Regions from separate parts of the Klebsiella oxytoca genome, predicted to be linked through region 2. Evidence: predicted binding sites of a transcription regulator. Region 2 holds the regulator's gene; each other region holds the start of a gene.

Region 1 (4,252 bases), 1.5 Mb from region 2:
TGGGTCCCCCGTTAAGGAGTGAAACGTGCAAAGTGTTGATGTCGCTATTGTTGGCGGTGGAATGGTGGGGCTGGCGGTTGCCTGTGGTTTACAGGGCAGCGGGTTGCGCGTTGCGGTGCTGGAACAGGCCGCTCCCCAGCCGCTGAGCGCAGATGCGCCGCCGGCGCTGAGGGTGTCGGCGATTAATGCCGCCAGCGAGAAGCTGCTGGCTAAACTGGGCGTCTGGCAGGATATTATCGCCCAGCGCGCCAGCTGCTACCACGGTATGGAAGTGTGGGACAAAGACAGTTTTGGCCGCATCAGCTTTGATGACCAGAGCATGGGCCTGAGCCATCTTGGGCATATTATTGAAAACGCCGTGGTGCACCATGCGCTGTGGCAAAAAGCGCAGAGCTGTGCTGACGTCACGCTACTGGCCCCGGCGCAGCTGCAGCAGGTCGCGTGGGGCGAGAATGAGGCCTTTCTTAGCCTGCAGGACGGCAGCATGTTAACCGCCAGATTGGTGGTTGGCGCCGATGGCGCTAATTCGTGGTTGCGCAACAAAGCGGATATTCCGCTGACTTACTGGGATTATCGCCACCATGCGCTGGTCGCCACTATTCGCACCGAAGAGCCGCACGAAGCGGTGGCGCGCCAGGCGTTTCACGGTGAAGGTATTCTGGCGTTCCTGCCGTTGAGCGACCCGCACCTCTGCTCTATTGTCTGGTCTCTGCCTCCAGAGGCGGCGGAACGGATGCGGCAGGCTGATAATTCCGTTTTTAACCGGGAACTGAATATTGCTTTCGATAACCGCCTGGGGCTGTGCGCTGTGGAGAGCGAGCGTCAGGTATTCCCACTAACTGGCCGTTACGCGCGTCAGTTTGCCGCCCACCGTCTGGCGCTGGTTGGCGATGCCGCCCACACCATTCATCCGCTGGCGGGGCAGGGCGTCAATCTTGGTTTTATGGATGCCGCCGAGCTTATTGATGAGCTGAGGCGCCTGCATGCGCAGGGTAAGGATATTGGTCAGCATCTGTATCTGCGTCGCTATGAGCGCAGCCGCAAGCATAGCGCTGCGCTGATGCTGGCGGGAATGCAGGGTTTTCGTGAAATGTTCTCCGGTAGCAACCCCGCGAAGAAACTGCTGCGCGATATCGGCCTTAAACTGGCGGATACTTTACCCGGCGTGAAGCCGCAGCTTATTCGTCAGGCTATGGGGTTAAACGATCTCCCTGCCTGGTTACGTTAAGTTCGTCACACTTCTCCCTCCCGGCCTTCGCGCCGGGTTTCCCCTCTCATTTGAAATAATCTAATTTCACCTCTTTTTTCGCATTAGTTTTATTAATGTCACCTTTTTTTTGTTATAGAAATTAGGCTCATCTTTTCGCAGAAAATATCATCATGCTCTGCTTTCATTCGGGGTTAATTAATGTTTATGCGGGTTAACTCGCTTTATTGTAGTTAAAAACTCTGTAGGCTTTTCGGCGGATTTTAGTCATAAGCTAATGTGATGTCCTAGCCGGGCTTATGGTTTAGTGCGGATATCGGTGGTAAGTTCAGGCCAAAGAGAACGTTTGCGTTGGCGTCCGTTTGCGATGCTGGCGGTGGGTTTCGCGGCGCAAATACGCCAAAAATAGTGGCTGGTTCCGTTTTATTCGATGAGGAAAAGATGGCTCAACAGACTCCGTTGTTCGAACAACACACGCTATGCGGCGCTCGCATGGTGGATTTCCATGGCTGGATGATGCCGCTGCATTATGGATCCCAGATTGATGAGCATCATGCGGTGCGCGGTGATGCCGGGATGTTCGATGTATCGCATATGACCATCGTCGATTTTCACGGCAGCAGAATCCGCGAATTCTTGCGCTATTTGCTGGCCAACGACGTAGCGAAGCTTACCGTTCCTGGCAAAGCCCTGTATAGCGGCATGCTCACCGCTTCCGGCGGCGTTATTGACGACCTGATTGTTTATTTCCTTTCTGAAGACTATTTCCGCCTCGTTGTTAACTCCGCCACCCGTGAAAAAGACCTCGCCTGGATAACTCAGCAATCCGAATCTTATGGCCTTGAAATGACCGTGCGTGACGATCTCTCCCTGATCGCCGTTCAGGGGCCAAAGGCAAAAGAAAAAGCCGCGACGCTGCTTACCGACGCGCAGCGCCAGGCCGTGGAAGGAATGAAGCCGTTCTTTGGCGTGCAGGCGGGGGACCTGTTTATTGCGACTACCGGCTATACCGGCGAAGCGGGTTATGAAATTGCGCTGCCGAACGAGCAGGCGGTGGATTTCTGGCGCGGCCTGCTGGAGGCGGGCGTGAAGCCGTGCGGCCTTGGCGCGCGCGATACTCTGCGTCTGGAAGCGGGAATGAATCTGTATGGCCAGGAGATGGACGAAGGCGTCTCCCCGCTGGCGGCGAACATGGGCTGGACCATTGCCTGGGAGCCAGCTGACCGTGACTTTATCGGGCGTGAAGCGCTGGAAGTGCAGCGAGAAAAAGGTACCGAGCAGCTGGTGGGGCTGGTGATGACCGAAAAAGGCGTTCTGCGCGGCGGCCTGCCGGTGCGCTTTAGCGATGCCGATGGTAACCAGAAAGAAGGCATTATCACCAGCGGCACCTTCTCCCCAACGCTGGGCTACAGTATTGCATTAGCACGGGTACCGGAAGGCATCGGCGAAACCGCCGTGGTGCAGATTCGCAACCGCGAAATGCCGGTAAAAGTGACTAAACCTGTTTTTGTACGCAACGGCAAAGCCGTAGTGTGATTTTCCTTTTGGAGATGAATTGATGAGCAACGTACCAGCAGAACTGAAATACAGCAAAGAACACGAATGGCTGCGTAAAGAAGCGGACGGCACTTATACCGTCGGCATCACCGAGCACGCGCAGGAGCTGCTTGGCGATATGGTTTTCGTCGATCTGCCGGAAGTGGGTGCCGCCGTTGAAGCGGGCGCCGACTGCGCGGTTGCCGAATCCGTTAAAGCGGCTTCTGATATTTATGCGCCTATCAGCGGTGAAATCGTTGCCGTCAATGAAGAGCTGAGCGACTCCCCGGAGCTGGTTAACAGCGATCCGTACACCGATGGCTGGATCTTTAAAATCAAAGCCAGCGATGAAGCTCAGGTTGCTGCGCTGCTGGATGCAACCGCATACGAAGCTCTGTTAGAAGACGAATAAATACGCTTCATTCTTTACGTTGCAGGTGCGTTGGCTTCCTGCAACGCGAATGATTTTGCATATTCTGGCCCGGTAAGCGTCAGCGCTCGCCGGGCAAACCAGTCAGATAATCACGATTCACCGCACGTTCAGGAACCATCGCTCATGACCCAGACTTTAGGCCAGCTTGAAAACCGTGACGCCTTTATTGAACGTCACATCGGCCCGGATGCCCGACAGCAGCAGGAGATGCTGAAAACCGTTGGCGCCGATTCGCTTAACAACCTGATTGGCCAGATTGTGCCGCAGGATATTCAGCTGGCGACGCCGCCGCAGGTGGGCGAAGCAACCACGGAATTCGCCGCGCTGGCGGAGCTGAAGGCGATTGCCGGTCGTAACAAGCGCTTCAAGTCGTACATTGGTATGGGCTACACCGCCGTGCAGCTGCCGCCGGTGATTCAGCGCAATATGCTGGAAAATCCGGGCTGGTATACCGCCTATACGCCTTATCAGCCGGAGGTTTCTCAGGGCCGTCTGGAATCGCTGCTCAACTTCCAGCAGGTGACCCTCGACCTGACCGGTCTCGATATCGCCTCGGCCTCGCTGCTGGACGAAGCCACTGCCGCAGCGGAAGCGATGGCAATGGCCAAACGCGTAAGCAAACTGAAAAATGCCATCCGTTTCTTCGTTGCCGCCGATGTTCATCCGCAGACTCTGGACGTGGTACGTACCCGCGCGGAAACTTTTGGTTTCGATGTGATTGTCGATGAGGCTGAAAAAGCCCTCGATCATCAGGATGTCTTTGGCGTGCTGCTGCAGCAGGTAGGGACTACCGGCGAAGTTCATGATTACAGCAAACTGATTGCTGACCTGAAAGCGCGTAAAGTGGTTGTCAGCGTCGCGGCCGATTTTATGGCGCTGGTTCTGCTAACCGCACCTGGCAAGCAGGGCGCGGACATTGTTTTTGGCTCCGCCCAGCGCTTCGGTGTGCCCATGGGCTACGGCGGCCCGCACGCGGCGTTTTTTGCTGCAAAAGATGAATTCAAACGCTCCATGCCGGGCCGTATCATCGGCGTATCGAAAGATGCGGCGGGTAATACCGCGCTGCGCATGGCGAT
Region 2 (4,252 bases):
CCAGCCAGGTGGCGGCTACGCTGATGGCGAAAATCACCAGTAGCCAGGGAAGAATTTGCTGTCCCTGCCATTTTTGCAGCGCCGCGCGGCAACCATAACCGCCCACCAGAAACGCGATAGTTTGCGGCACGTAGCTCAGGCCGATAACGGTAGGACCATAGCCCATCTCATGCAGAATAAACGGCGAGCCGGTCAGCCATGCAAAAAAGCTGGCGGAGCAGGCGGCGTATATCAGGACGTTACCGCTATATTCGCGCGAACGCAGCAGCGTAAAGAACGTCAGCTTTTGCTGCACGTCAGCAATCGGCTTATTTGCCGGTTTCAGTCGCAGCGCGGGCAGCATCAGCAGCAGAGTAATGGCGAACAGAACGGCAAAAATAGCCTGCCATTCGAAGTGGACCAGCAGCCAGCTGCCGAGCAGCGGCGCCAGCGCCGGGGATAAACCTACCAGCGGCATAATGGCGGCGAAAATTCGGTTGGTTTTTTGCGCAGGATAATAATCGGTTACCATCGCCTGCCAGGTCACCGCGGCGGCACAAACCCCCAGGGCCTGAATAAAACGCAGCGCCAGCATCAGCGTGGCATCGCGAACCCATAGCATCCCCAGACAGCCAATAGCGAATATGGCCAGGCCGCTCAACAGCACCGGTTTACGACCATAACGATCGGAGAGCGGTCCCCAGAAAAGCTGCCCAAGCGCAAAGCCCGCAAGGAATAAGCTCAGGCTGGCGCTGATGGAGGCGGCGGAAGTATTCAGATCCTGCTGCATGGCGGCGAATGCCGGTAAATACATATCGGTTGCCAGAAAGCCCAGCACGCTCAATCCGGCCAGCCAGACTAAAAATCCTTTTCGAGGTTGTTGCATAATCTTCTCTTTTTAGTGATGCAGGTACGATGGCGCAGAGTGTAGGGAGTGCATAACGTCTTGTGAAACGCTAATATTTGTCAGGTGAATTCAAAAATTTTGCAGGCAGAAAATGTGGTCTGAATACTCTCTTGAAGTTGTCGATGCTGTCGCCCGCAACGGCAGCTTTAGCGCCGCCGCGCAGGAGCTGCACCGCGTCCCCTCGGCGGTCAGCTATACCGTACGCCAGCTGGAGGAGTGGCTGGCGGTACCGCTATTTGAACGTCGCCACCGGGATGTGGAATTAACGCCTGCCGGGGTCTGGTTTTTACAAGAGGGGCGCTCTGTTATCAAAAAAATGCAGATCACCCGCCAGCAGTGCCAGCAGATAGCTAACGGCTGGCGCGGGCAGCTCTCTATCGCGGTGGATAACATCGTCAAGCCCACGCGTATGCGCCAGATGATCGTTGATTTCTATCGTCATTTTGATGACGTAGAACTGATCGTTTTTCAGGAGGTGTTTAACGGCGTCTGGGATGCGTTGGCCGACGGGCGCGTGGAGTTAGCCATCGGCGCGACGCGCTCAATTCCGGTCGGTGGACGCTATGCCTTTCGCGATATGGGGATGCTGAGCTGGGACTGCGTTGTCGCGAGCCACCATCCTCTGGCAAAAATGGCCGGGCCACTGAGCGATGATCTGTTGCGCAACTGGCCGTCGTTGGTGAGAGAGGATACTTCACGCTCGCTGCCGAAGCGAACCACCTGGCTGTTGGATAACCAGAAGAGGGTGGTTGTGCCGGACTGGGATGCCTCCGAGACCTGCCTCTCCGCCGGACTGTGCATCGGAATGGTGCCCGGGCATTTAGCGCGTCCGTGGCTTGATAGCGGCGAATGGACGGCTCTGGAACTGGAAAATCCTTTCCCGGATGCCGCGTGCTGCCTGACGTGGCAGCAAAGCGATGCCTCTCCGGCTCTATTATGGTTGCTGGATTATCTTGGTGATAGCGAAACGTTAAATCGGGAGTGGCTGCGGGCGCCGGAATAACCGGCGCCGCGGGAAGGACTAACGGCGGTAATCAACAAACGGACCATCGGCCACAGAACGGCGCTCGACCAGACGCGGATGAACCTCAATCGACTGAGAAACTTCACGCTTATTGACGATTCTGTCCAGCAGCATATTGAAGGCCGCTTCGCCCAGAGAGTCTTTAGGCTGATGGATAGTGGTCAGCGCCGGGCTGAAGTAGCGGGCGTTGCGCACGTTATCATACCCGATCAGCGAAATATCCTGCGGTACGCGCAGACCCATTTCATCCGCCGCGCAGATTGCGCCCATCGCCATGATATCCCCGCCGCAGAAAATTGCCGTAGGGCGATGATGCTGGCTGAGAATTTGCTGCATGGCGCGGTAGCCGGATTCCGGTTCAAAATCACCCTGTACAATCCAGTGCTCCGGGATCTTAATCTGCGCTTCTTCCATCGCTTTCATAAAGCCGGCCAGTCGACCTGCGCCGGTATTACGTTCCAGAGGTCCAGGAATGGCGCCGATCTCGCGATGTCCGCGCTCAACAAGGTAGCGACCGGCGATATAGCCGCCTTCAAAGGCGTTATCAATCACCGCATCGGTAAAGTCGGCTTTCGCTTCGCCCCAGTCCATGACGACCATCGGAATGTGGCGATACTCTTCCAGCATGCTTAACACCGATTCCGGGTACTCGGAACACATCACCAGCAGGCCATCTACGCGTTTTTGCGCCATCATTGAAAGGTAAGCGCGCTGTTTCTCCGGATCGTTCCAGGCATTGCCAAGAATCAGGGTATAACCCTTCTGAAAGCAGCTTTTCTCAACGGATTCAATTATTTCAGCAAAATAGGCCGCTTCGCTGCTGGTCGCCAGCAGGCCAATAGATTTGGTGTGATTCACCTTCAGGCTGCGGGCGACGGCGCTGGGGGAGTAATGCAGCTCTTTGATTGCCGCCCATACCGCATTGCGCGTCTCTTCCGCAACGAATCGGGTTTTGTTAATCACATGTGACACTGTTGTAGTGGAAACGTTTGCGCGTTTCGCTACATCTTTAATAGTTGCCATTACTTCTCACTCCAGACCTTGACCTGAACGTCTGTTTATCGGTACGTAAACGTTTGCCTGTACACACCCTGACGCCAAAATTATTCATGGCATCACGTCGGGAAAACGACACAGAACGACAGGAAGGGGTCAATGGCCGATACGCTTTCAAATTAGCGTGGGATTTTGTCCGATCTTGGGGCAAAGGGGAAGAGCAAAAATGTGCATCACCCTAAATCCAGGAAGATTTTTACGCTAATCTGTGTAAAAATGAGCAAGCTCACTTTTCATGTGGGGATAATCAGGGGGAAAAATTGATGGATACAGATTTAAAGTTTTCGCTGACAACAACGATTATTGTTCTGGGTTTGATTGTCGCTTCAGGTTTGGTCGCCGTACTGCACTAATTTCACAATAAGGGAGAGGTCGCTCTCCCTTTTTCATTGCGCATTATTATCAATTTCGCAAAAATCTTTTGCCATTTCGTTTACTTTTGTTTTTCTGTGATTGATGTCATGCTTTTGACTTCTGATGAGATGCCGTCGCGAAAGGCGGCCTGATGGAGTTCTTGCATGAAAATCAATTTTCCCCTGCTCGCGCTGGCGGTCGGTGCTTTTGGCATCGGTACGACCGAGTTCTCCCCGATGGGGTTATTACCGGTTATCGCAAAAGGCGTGGATGTTTCAATTCCGGCCGCGGGAATGCTGATCAGCGCCTATGCAATCGGTGTCATGGTTGGCGCGCCGCTGATGACTCTGCTGCTCTCCCACCGCGCCCGCAGAAATGCGCTGATCTTTTTGATGGCGATTTTTACTCTCGGCAATGTGCTCTCTTCAATCGCACCTGATTACACCACGCTACTGCTGTCGCGTATCATTACCAGCCTTAATCACGGCGCATTCTTCGGCTTAGGATCGGTGGTTGCGGCAAGCGTGGTGCCAAAACATAAGCAGGCCAGCGCCGTGGCAACGATGTTTATGGGGCTGACCATTGCTAATATCGGCGGCGTTCCCGCAGCGACCTGGCTTGGCGAAACTATCGGCTGGCGCATGTCGTTTCTCGCAACCGCGGGGCTGGGCGTAGTGGCAATGATCGGCCTTTGGTTCTCTTTACCGAAGGGCAGCGCCGGCGAGCGCCCGAACGTGAAACAGGAGCTGTCGGTGCTGATGCGCCCGCAGGTACTGTCGGCGCTGCTGACGACCGTGCTGGGGGCAGGGGCGATGTTCACGCTGTATACCTACATTTCCCCCGTACTGCATACAATCACTCATGCCTCGCCGCTGTTTGTTACCGCGATGCTGGTGCTGATTGGCGTAGGCTTCTCGCTGGGTAACTACCTT
Region 3 (4,252 bases), 980 kb from region 2:
CGCAACGCTGTATGTTACCCTCGAACCCTGCGTGATGTGCGCCGGTGCGATGGTGCACAGCCGTATTTCCCGCCTGGTATTCGGCGCCAGAGATGCGAAAACCGGAGCCGCCGGATCGCTTATCGATGTGCTGCACCATCCGGGGATGAACCATCGGGTAGAGATAACGGAAGGCATTATGGCTGAGACCTGTTCCGGTATGCTAAGTGATTTCTTTCGCTGGCGGCGCGAAGAGAAAAAAGCGCTGAAGAGAGCCAACCGGCAAGCTGAAGGTTAGTGTTCTGAGCCCGGAATTTTCAATTTCGCGTTATCAACCAGCTTTTCGGCGCGAAAGGTGAAATAGGGCATGGCGTACTGTTCTGCTCTATCCAGCTCATCCGGCATGACCGCCGGATAGTGTTCGCCTAAAGCGGCTATCTGGGCATCTTTTCGCTCTTTTTCAGAAAGATAACCCACGAGGCTGATATGATATTTACGGATGTTTTCGACGTAGGCGTAGGCTTCATGCCCGCGCGCGAAACCGTATTTTAGACGGCTGTAGTAGTTTTTCTGGCTTAGCAGCGGCAGACGCTGCTTCACATCGGCCCAGCTGTTCGGGTTGCCTTTCTGCTTTTTCGTCAAGGCTATCGCGTCAAGCATATGCGCGTAGCCCATATTATAAGCCGCCAGCGCGAACCAGATTCGCTCGTCCTGAGGGACCGACTCCGGTACTTTGCTCATCATATCCTGTAAATAACGCATACCGCCGTCAATGCTTTGCTCGGCGTCGGTGCGGTCGGTCAGGCCCAGGCTTTGAGCGGTGTTACGGGTTAGCATCATAATTCCGCGAACGCCTGTCGGGGAGGTGGCCTGCGGATCCCAGTGTGATTCCTGCCACGAAATAGCCGCCAGCAGTCGCCAGTCTATCTGTCTGGCATATTTTTCAAACATCGGCTGCAGGTCCGGGAGAGTGCTTTCCACAGCGCGCAGGAAGGTACGGGTATCCACATAATCAAAATCGTTACCGTGGCCTAAATATTTCTCCTCGAGCCTCGCCAGGGTGCCGTCTTCATTAATGTTATTGAAGAAATCGAGCATCGCCGCCGACAGAGAATTATCCTCGCCTTTTTTGCTAAACCAGGTGACCGGCTGTTCGTCGCTGATATCAAGCGCGACGGCGAGTTCAGGATGAACGCGCTGAAACAGACTGATGGCGACGGAATCGGCGACGGTATAGTCGAGCTTGCCGTCGATAACCGCCTGCATCAGCGCTGTCGTTCCGCGTTTTTCGTCCACGCGCCAGTCGAGGTCGGGATATTTTTGTTCTTTCAAGGTTTGCAGATCGTTTACCGCCACGTGGCCGGGAGCGATGGCCAGCTGTTCGGCAGTAAGGTTTGCCAGGGTACGCGGACGCAGGCTGCCCTTACGATAAACCAGCTGTTGTGAAACGGAATAGTAGGTTGGCCCAACCTGATAGTTTTTCACCCGCTCGGAGTTGTAGACCAGACCGGCTGCCAGCATGTCGGCTTTACCTTCATCAAGGTCGTCGAACAGCTGGCTGATATTCTGCCTGACGGTGACTTTTAGCTCTACGCCGAGGTAGTCGGCAAACTGCTGCGCCAGCTCATAATCAAAACCGTAGGTTTTGTCATTGATGGTCGCGAAGGTCATTGGCGAATTAATCGTACTGACGCGCAGCTCTCCGCGCGCCATGATCCCCGCAACGCGGTTTTCTGGTTTCCCCGTCCACGGGATAGACGGCCACAGGGCAGCCGCCAGCAGGAGGGTAACAATGCCGATGAGCAGATAATTAATCTTTAATTTTTTCAGATAGTTAATCTTCTGCAGCTTGGTGTTCCTCAGCAGACTATGACCGGAAAAAGTTAATGGTTGTTGTTGAATGAGCGGCATTTTGCTTAAGAATGCGTCAGTTGGCAACTTATTAGCGAGATGAGTCACATTAATTGATAAACCCTGGCAATCATTTTATTTATACGCAAACGGTTTCGTCGGGGCACAGGATTCACTATAATGGCGCCCGTTTCCCCCCTGGCTCACCATGAAAGCTTCGAAGACGAGAGACTTATGATGGAAATTTTGCGTGGTTCACCTGCACTGTCGGCATTCCGTATCAATAAACTGCTGGCACGTTTCCAGGCGGCCAACCTTCCGGTAAGCACGATATATGCCGAGTACGTTCATTTTGCCGACCTTAGCGCCCCGCTCAGCGGCGACGATCGCGAGAATCTGGCAAGGTTGCTCAAGTATGGTCCGAACTTAAGCAGCCATACCCCAACCGGTAAGCTACTGCTCGTCACTCCTCGTCCCGGCACTATCTCTCCCTGGTCTTCTAAAGCTACCGACATCGCCCATAACTGCGGCCTGTCTCAGGTGGTGCGTCTGGAGCGCGGCGTCGCGTATTACGTTGAAGCGAGCAGCCTGAACGATGAACAATGGTCGCTGGTGGCGGCTGAACTGCATGACCGGATGATGGAAAGCGTGTTTGGCGCGTTGGACGAGGGAGAGAAACTTTTCGCCCATCATCAGCCAACTCCGGTAACCAGCGTTGATCTATTGGGCCTGGGGCGTCAGGCGCTGATTGACGCCAACCTTCGTCTGGGGCTGGCGCTGGCGGATGACGAAATCGACTATCTGCAGGATGCCTTCCAGAAGCTGGGACGCAATCCAAATGATATCGAACTTTACATGTTTGCGCAGGCCAACTCTGAGCACTGCCGACACAAAATTTTTAACGCCGACTGGGTCATTGATGGCGAAAAACAGCCAAAGTCGCTGTTCAAAATGATCAAGAACACCTTCGAGAAAACCCCGGAGTATGTGCTGTCTGCCTATAAAGATAACGCCGCGGTCATGGAAGGTTCGGCCGTTGGTCGTTACTTTGCCGATCACGAAACCGGCCGCTACGACTTCCACCAGGAAGATGCGCATATTCTGATGAAGGTCGAGACCCATAACCACCCGACGGCTATTTCTCCATGGCCGGGCGCGGCGACCGGTTCTGGCGGCGAAATTCGCGATGAAGGCGCCACCGGACGCGGCGCGAAGCCAAAAGCCGGTCTGGTGGGCTTCTCGGTTTCCAACCTGCGTATTCCGGGATTTGAACAGCCGTGGGAAGAGGATTTCGGCAAGCCTGAGCGTATCGTAACCGCGCTGGATATCATGACCGAAGGTCCGCTGGGCGGCGCGGCGTTTAACAACGAATTTGGCCGTCCGGCGCTGAACGGCTATTTCCGTACTTATGAAGAGAAGGTGACCAGCCACAACGGCGAAGAGCTGCGCGGCTATCACAAGCCTATTATGCTGGCGGGCGGTATCGGTAACATCCGCGGCGAACACGTGCAGAAGGGCGAGATTGTTGTCGGCGCGAAGCTGATTGTTCTCGGCGGACCGGCAATGAACATCGGTCTCGGCGGCGGGGCGGCCTCTTCAATGGCGTCCGGCCAGTCTGACGCCGATCTGGATTTTGCATCCGTACAGCGCGACAACCCGGAGATGGAACGTCGTTGCCAGGAAGTTATCGACCGCTGCTGGCAGCTGGGCGAGGCTAACCCGATTCTCTTTATCCACGACGTCGGCGCGGGCGGTTTATCGAACGCCATGCCGGAGCTGGTCAGCGACGGCGGGCGCGGCGGTAAATTCCAGCTGCGCGATATTCTCAGCGATGAGCCGGGCATGAGTCCGCTGGAAATCTGGTGTAACGAATCCCAGGAACGCTATGTTCTGGCGGTCGCGCCGGAACAGCTACCGCTGTTTGATGAGCTGTGCCGCCGCGAACGCGCGCCGTACGCGGTCATTGGTGAGGCCACCGAAGAGCTGCATCTGAGCCTCGACGATAGCCATTTTGACAATCGACCGATTGACCTGCCGCTTGATGTGCTGCTGGGCAAAACGCCAAAAATGACCCGCGATGTGCAGACTCAGAAAGCCCAGGGCCAGAGTCTGGTACGCCAGGAAATCACTATTGCCGACGCGGTAAATCGCGTGCTGCACCTGCCGACGGTCGCGGAGAAAACTTTCCTCGTCACCATCGGCGACCGTACAGTCACCGGTATGGTGGCGCGCGATCAGATGGTAGGTCCGTGGCAGGTCCCGGTGGCTAACTGCGCGGTGACAACCGCCAGCCTCGATAGCTACTACGGCGAAGCAATGTCAATTGGTGAACGTGCGCCGGTCGCGCTGCTGGACTTTGCTGCTTCTGCCCGTCTGGCGGTCGGCGAGGCGCTGACCAACCTTGCGGCGACGCAGATTGGCG

Evidence for each region. The regulator PurR, encoded in region 2, represses purine synthesis genes. The targets are predictions, from matches to a motif close to CANGCAAACGTTTGCNTG.
Region 1: the regulator PurR is predicted to act here: its motif matches at 1,543-1,560, upstream of gcvT (glycine cleavage system aminomethyltransferase GcvT).
Region 3: the regulator PurR is predicted to act here: its motif matches at 1,973-1,990, upstream of purL (phosphoribosylformylglycinamidine synthase).

What each region holds. Positions count from the first base shown of each region.
Region 1 is NZ_CP046115.1:4,572,822-4,577,073, reverse strand. It holds gene ubiH (2-octaprenyl-6-methoxyphenyl hydroxylase) at 1-15, shown strand, start outside; gene ubiI (FAD-dependent 2-octaprenylphenol hydroxylase) at 26-1,228, shown strand; gene gcvT (glycine cleavage system aminomethyltransferase GcvT) at 1,649-2,743, shown strand; gene gcvH (glycine cleavage system protein GcvH) at 2,766-3,155, shown strand; gene gcvP (aminomethyl-transferring glycine dehydrogenase) at 3,300-4,252, shown strand, end outside.
Region 2 is NZ_CP046115.1:3,057,007-3,061,258, reverse strand. It holds gene punC (purine nucleoside transporter PunC) at 1-865, opposite strand, end outside; gene punR (DNA-binding transcriptional activator PunR) at 978-1,889, shown strand; gene purR (HTH-type transcriptional repressor PurR) at 1,908-2,933, opposite strand; gene GJ746_RS14225 (YnhF family membrane protein) at 3,230-3,319, shown strand; gene GJ746_RS14220 (MFS transporter) at 3,485-4,252, shown strand, end outside.
Region 3 is NZ_CP046115.1:4,032,640-4,036,891, reverse strand. It holds gene tadA (tRNA adenosine(34) deaminase TadA) at 1-277, shown strand, start outside; gene mltF (membrane-bound lytic murein transglycosylase MltF) at 274-1,890, opposite strand; gene purL (phosphoribosylformylglycinamidine synthase) at 2,065-4,252, shown strand, end outside.